Regions from separate parts of the Sinorhizobium sojae CCBAU 05684 genome, predicted to be linked through region 2. Evidence: predicted binding sites of a transcription regulator. Region 2 holds the regulator's gene; the other holds the start of a gene.
The links. Region 2 encodes HrcA, which represses chaperone genes, less so after heat shock. Its sites were predicted from a motif close to GTTAGCACTCNCNNNNNGNGAGTGCTAAC; they were not measured.
Positions count from the first base shown of each region.

Region 1: the regulator HrcA is predicted to act here: its motif matches at 1,496-1,524, upstream of SJ05684_RS28910 (co-chaperone GroES).

Region 1 is NZ_CP023069.1:318,587-321,999, forward strand. Features, by position in the region: gene SJ05684_RS30885 (NADH dehydrogenase ubiquinone Fe-S protein 4) at 1-176, opposite strand, end outside; gene SJ05684_RS28900 (Hsp20/alpha crystallin family protein) at 242-751, opposite strand; gene SJ05684_RS28905 (Hsp20 family protein) at 850-1,311, opposite strand; gene SJ05684_RS28910 (co-chaperone GroES) at 1,675-1,989, shown strand; gene groL (chaperonin GroEL) at 2,044-3,413, shown strand, end outside.
Region 2 is NZ_CP023067.1:6,729-10,141, forward strand. Features, by position in the region: gene rdgB (RdgB/HAM1 family non-canonical purine NTP pyrophosphatase) at 1-79, opposite strand, end outside; gene SJ05684_RS00040 (VOC family protein) at 100-516, opposite strand; gene rph (ribonuclease PH) at 654-1,373, opposite strand; gene hrcA (heat-inducible transcriptional repressor HrcA) at 1,531-2,610, shown strand; gene grpE (nucleotide exchange factor GrpE) at 2,816-3,413, shown strand, end outside.

The sequences.
Region 1 (3,413 bases), on a different replicon from region 2:
ACGCGCGCCGAAGTCATCACAGAGCGTGACGGGCGAAAAATGCGTGCTACGGGATGAATGTTTGGTCGTGGGCAGTTGATGTCAAGGGGCTGGCTGGTGCTGACGTGCTCCACGAACTTCCGGTCAGCGCGGCCGGATTGTCTGTCTCGCGCAAGGGGTTCCGTCAACCACGTCATCGGTTTTTGCTACGCGAATAACCAGCCGGGCACGTTAGCACCCGGCTGGCTTGCGGCGGTCGGTATTATTTGGTGCTGTCGATGGTGATCCGCTTGACGTTGGCTCGCGCCTTTTCGCTCTTCGTTAGCGTCACGGTGAGCAGACCGTTCTTGAACGTTGCGGCGACCTTGCCCTCCTCGACCTGGCCGCCGAGGGACAGCCGTCGCTCGAAGCGCCCGTGGTAGCGCTCGCTGAACCGACGATCCTTATCCTCGGTTTCCGATTTGCTTTCGCCGCGAAGCGTCAGCATGCCGTCTTCCAACAGGACCTCGATATCGTCTGGCTCGATGCCCGGAACCTCGGCTAGCACGCGGATCTCGTTGTCATTCTCCTCGATCTCCACGTGCGGCCACGAACCACGGAAGGGCGACGACCCGGCGAACGACGATGGCGGGGCGAAGCCGCGGAAGACTTCGTCGAACAGGCGGTTGACATTGCGGTGCAGCGACAGGAACGGATCCATGTCATCACCGCGATAGCTGCTCGGGAGCTGGCTGCTGCCACGGCTCCACGGGATCAGGTCACCTACATTCATGACTTCATCCTTTCTTCGGTTTTCTTTTCTCTCCTTCTTGGCGAAGCTGCTTTCCTTCACCTGTTGGCAACGGCGAGGATCAAGCAGCATGTTCTCAATCAGGCCGCCTTGTCGCCTTCGATCTGCTTTGAGGCAGGCTTCGTCATTTCGGTTTCGATGGCGATCCGACGCGGCTTCATCTCCTCAGGTATTTCCTTCCTGAGGGTGATAACGAGAAGCCCGTTTTCGAGCTTCGCGCCCTCGACGATGACATGATCGGCGAGTTCAAATCGCCGAACAAATGGTCGTACAGGAAGCGCATGATGGAGGTACTGTACCTCTTCGTCCTCCGATTTCACGCCGTTGACCACGAGCATGTTCGCTTCATGGGTGATCGTCAGTTCGTCCTCGGCGAAACCCGCCGCCGCGATAGCGATTCGGTAGGCATCTTCGCCAAGTTTGACGATGTTGTAGGGCGGCCAGTTGTCAGCGTTGAGGCTGGCGTTCTCGAGCAGCTCGAAGATGCGGTCAAAGCCGATGCTTGACCTGTAGAAGGGGGCAAAGTCGAGGTTTGTTCTCATAGCTACATCCTCCGTAGAGCAACATAGATACGAGGGAGCGCCAAGAAGCTTGGGGCTCCCTGACTGTTGTCGACCCCATTTTGGCGGTCGGCGAAAATGAGGTGGGGATTACGATACCTTCCGTCAAGAGGGAGCAAGAGTTTTCGAGCGGCGGCTCAGCGAAATAGTCTCATGAATTCATGTCGGTAGCACTCGATGGGCTAGAGTGCTAAAAAATTTCTGGTTCCCCCTTGAAACTCGAAAAGACAAAAACCAGATCGATTTGCGCGCGATCCGAAAGGGTCGGCGCGCCCCGCGTCGGTTCGCCCCGAATGCGGCGCGGAGGACCTCTTGAAAAACCTGTTTGTCCATGAGGAGAGCGACATGACGTTCCGTCCCTTGCATGACCGAATCCTGGTTCGCCGCATCGAGGCCGAGGAAAAAACGGCCGGCGGCATCATCATTCCAGACACGGCGAAGGAAAAGCCACAGGAAGGTGAGGTCGTTGCCGCCGGCCCTGGTGCGCGCGACGACAGCGGGCAGTTGCGACCGCTCGATGTGAAAGTGGGTGATCGCATTCTGTTCGGCAAATGGTCGGGCACCGAGATCAAGCTCAATGGCGAGGATCTGCTGATCATGAAGGAATCGGACGTGATGGGCGTGATCGAGGTCGACGCCGCAGCGAGAAACGCAGCCTAGTGTCGATCCCGCCCCCTGCTAACAAGGAATGCTGCCTCAGGAAGGAGTACAAAAATGGCTGCCAAGGAAGTGAAGTTCCATTCCGACGCCCGCGAGAAGATGCTGCGCGGTGTCGATATTCTCGCCAATGCCGTCAAGGTTACGCTCGGTCCGAAGGGCCGTAATGTGGTAATTGAGAAGTCATACGGCGCGCCCCGCATCACCAAGGACGGCGTCACCGTCGCCAAGGAGATCGAGCTCGAGGACAAGTTCGAAAACATGGGCGCACAGATGGTGCGGGAGGTTGCCTCGAAGACCAGTGACATCGCTGGTGACGGCACCACCACCGCGACAGTTCTCGCCCAGGCGATCGTCAAGGAAGGTGCGAAGGCTGTGGCGTCGGGCATGAACCCGATGGACCTGAAGCGCGGCATCGACAAGGCCGTAGACGCCATTGTTGAGGAATTGAAGACAAACGCGCGAAAAGTTACCAGGAACGACGAGATTGCCCAGGTAGGGACGATCTCGGCCAATGGCGACACCGAGATCGGTCGGTTCCTCGCCGACGCGGTCGAGAAGGTTGGCAATGAAGGCGTCATCACCGTTGAGGAAGCCAAGACCGCGGTGACGGAGCTGGAAGTCGTCGAAGGCATGCAATTCGACCGCGGTTATCTCTCGCCGTATTTCATCACCAACCCAGACAAGATGCGGGTCGAGCTCGAGGAACCCTACATCCTGATCCATGAAAAGAAGCTCTCGAACCTGCAGGCGCTGCTTCCGGTTCTCGAAGCGGTCGTTCAATCAGGCAAGCCGCTGCTGATTATCGCCGAGGACGTCGAGGGCGAGGCGCTGGCGACGCTCGTCGTCAACAAGCTGCGCGGCGGCCTGAAGATCGCTGCCGTCAAGGCGCCGGGCTTCGGCGATCGCCGCAAGGCCATGCTGGAGGACATAGCGATCCTAACAGGCGGAACCGCGGTCTCCGAAGACCTCGGCATCAAGCTCGAGAATGTGACCCTCAATATGCTTGGCCGCGCCAAGAAGGTCGTCGTCGAGAAGGAAAACACGACGATCGTCGACGGCGCAGGCTCGAAGACGGAGATTCAGGGCCGCGTCGCCCAGATCAAGGCGCAGATCGAGGAAACCACGTCGGACTACGATCGCGAGAAGCTGCAGGAGCGGCTCGCCAAGCTTGCCGGCGGCGTTGCCGTCATCCGCGTCGGCGGCTCGACCGAAGTCGAGGTGAAGGAACGCAAGGACCGCGTCGACGACGCGATGCATGCCACGCGGGCGGCCGTTGAGGAAGGCGTGCTACCCGGCGGTGGTGTCGCTTTGCTGAGAGCCGTGAAGGCACTGGACAACGCTCAGACGGAGAATGCCGACCAGAGGCACGGCATTGAGATCGTCCGCCGTGCACTCGAGGCGCCGGTGCGCCAGATCGCCGAGAA
Region 2 (3,413 bases):
CGATCAAATCGCGGATTTCGCGGATCTTGCCGGCATTGTGGCTCGCGACCACAAGGGTCTTGTCAACCAGTTTGCGCATGCTGTTCACTTCCGTTCGGGTCAATTTCTGGCCCAGAGGCCAGGTTCCGCGCATTCGAGGCTATTGCCGGCCGGATCGCGGAAATAAAATGAGCGAGCGCCGTTCGGCCAGCGGATATCCGCTTCGATTGCGATACCGACTGACTCGAGCGTCGCCTTCCAGGCGTCGAGCGCTTGCGGCGCGACACGGAAGCACATGTGGCCGTTGCCCTTCGCGCCGTGCGGCGGCACGGGAAGCGCGCCCTCGGCGGGCGGCTTTACGGTCTCCGTCGGATTGAAGATCAAGAGCACTCCGTCGCCGCAGCGGAAGAACACATGGCGGTTGCCGACACGGGTGATGCGCTCAAGCCCGAGGATGGTACCGTAGAAGGCCTCCGCGCTGTCGAGATCGTCTGCGTAGAGTGCGGTTTCGAGAATACCTTCGAGCGCTGGAGCCAATGACACGCCTCCTCATCAATGCACGGCTATTGCATGTCTCCCTAAATCGACCTCGATTTAAGCACGACATGCAGCAATTCAAAGTGCTACAGCGACCTTTCCGCGTCTGATAAGACGCGAGGCGCTGGACCTGATCCTCAGCCGGCGATCGCCTGTTTCTGCAGCCCTACGAGCTCGGCAATGCCGTCTTTTGCAAGCCGCATCAGAGTAGCGAACTCTTCCTCGGTGAAGGGCTTGCCCTCGGCCGTTCCCTGGATCTCGACCAGGCCGCCGCCGCCGGTCATCACGAAATTGGCGTCGGTTTCGGCAGCCGAGTCCTCGATGTAATCGAGATCGATGACCGGCTGGTTGGCGAAGATGCCGCAGGATATGGCGGCGACATGGTCCTTCAGAACCTTCTCCACCTTGATCATGTTGCGCGCTTCCATCCACCTCAGACAGTCGTGCAGCGCGATCCAGGCGCCGGTGATCGAAGCAGTCCGCGTGCCGCCATCCGCTTGGATAACGTCGCAGTCGATCGAAATCTGGCGCTCGCCAAGGGCCGGCAGGTCGACCACCGCGCGAAGCGACCGGCCGATCAGGCGCTGGATCTCCTGCGTGCGGCCGCTCTGCTTGCCGGCCGCCGCTTCGCGCTTCATGCGCTCGCCGGTCGCCCGCGGCAGCATGCCGTATTCCGCCGTGATCCACCCCTTGCCGCCATTGCGCAACCAGGCGGGAACCTTATCTTCGAGGCTTGCCGTACACAGGACATGCGTGTCGCCGAAACGCACGAGGCACGAGCCCTCCGCATGCTTGGAAAAATTGCGCTCGAAGGAAACCTTGCGCATTTGGTCGGTTCGTCTGCCGGATGGCCGCATCTCTTGCTCCTGTACTACCTTGCTCAGCCTTCTAGATCATGGCGCGGTCAAAGGGAACCGGTTGATGTCGGGGAAGCGAGGCGATTTTTCCCTTTTGCCATCGGATCGGAGCATCACTATATTCGCACGGAAACCAATGACTGCTACACGGAGTGACATGGTACAGCGCAACCCTGAAAAGAAGGGGATCGCATCGACGCTGGACGAACGCTCCGGCGAGATTTTCCGCCGCATCGTGGAGACTTATCTCGAAAGCGGCGAACCGCTCGGTTCACGCAATCTGTCGCGGCTTCTGCCGATGTCGCTCTCGCCGGCTTCCGTGCGCAACGTCATGAGCGATCTCGAGGATCTCGGACTCATCTATTCGCCTCATGTCAGCGCCGGACGGCTGCCGACCCAGACGGGCTTACGCTTCTTCGTCGATGCCTTCATGCAGGTCGGCAGGCTCTCCCCGGAAGACCAAGCCTCGATCGAGCGGCAGGTGCGCCCGGGCGACCGCGACCAGCCGGTGGAGAGCCTGCTTACGGAAGCGAGCCAGATGCTCTCCGGCATGTCCCGCGGCGCTGGGCTCGTGATCACGACGAAGAGCGATCCGGTGCTGAAGCACGTCGAATTCATCCGCCTGGCGCCGACCAAGGCGCTCGCCGTCCTCGTCGGCGAGCACGACCAGGTGGAGAACCGGATCGTTGAACTGCCGGCCGGGATCACGAGCGCGCAACTCACCGAAGCCGCAAACTTCGTCAATGCCCATCTTGCCGGCCAGACCATCCCCGAATTGCGATCGCAGTTGGAAAAGCTCAAGGAGACGGTGCGCGGCGAGCTCGATGCGCTGTCGCAGGATCTGGTCGAACGCGGGCTGGCGATCTGGTCGGGCAGCGAGGGTGACGGTAAGCCGGCGCGCCTCATCGTGCGCGGGCGTGCCAATCTGCTCGAGGGTGTGGAAGGCGGCGAGGACATCGACCGGCTGCGCATGCTGTTCGACGACCTCGAAAAGAAGGACAGCCTGATCGAACTGCTCGAGCTCGCCGAAAGCGGTCCGGGCGTGCGCATCTTCATAGGCTCGGAGAACAAGCTTTTCTCGCTTTCCGGATCGTCGCTGATCGTCGCGCCCTATCGCGACGGAGACGACCGCATCGTCGGCGCGGTCGGCGTTATCGGGCCGACAAGGCTCAACTATTCGCGCATCGTCCCCATGGTGGATTACACGGCGCAACTGATGTCGCGGCTGTCTCGCTGAACCTGTGCGTTGCTCGATCAGCCAATTGGACCCTTGATTTTTCGGGCTCAAACCTCGATATCGGCTTCGAACCCACTGCATCATCCTTAGACGGATTCTTGATTTGAGGACAAATCATGCAGCGTTTCAGAACGTTCAAGCAGAGCGATTTCCGCTGGTTTGATGATGCCGAAGAGATGACAAGAGAAGAAATTCGGAGAACGTCATGACCGACGAAACGAACAAGTACGGATCTGGGGCCGAGGCGCCGGATGAAAACGTGAAGGCCGCTGAGCCGGAAGCGACGGAAAAACCGGAAGCAGCGGCCGCGCCAGATCCGCTGGAGCTCGCCAAGGCGGAGAATGCGGAGCTACGTGACAAGTATCTTCGTCTTGCCGCCGAGATGGACAATCTGCGCAGGCGAACCGAGCGTGATGTCAGGGATGCCAAGTCCTATTCTGTCGCGGGCTTCGCGCGCGACATGCTGGCCGTGTCCGACAATCTCCGCCGCGCCCTCGACGCCATTCCCGCGGATGCAAGGGAATCGGCGGATGCGGGCCTTGCCGCGCTGATCGAGGGCGTCGAGATGACCGAGCGCTCCATGCTGGCCGCGCTTGAGCGCCATGGCGTGAAGAGGCTCGATCCCACCGGGCAGAAGTTCGATCCGAATTTCCACCAGGCGATGTTCGAGGTCCCCAATACCGAGGTTCCGAACAACACCGTCGTGCAGGTCGTCCAGGCGGGCTACACGATCGGCGAACGCGTGCTCCGTCCCGCAATGGTCGGCGTCGCCAAGGGCGGTCCGAAGGTGGCTCCGAGCGAAA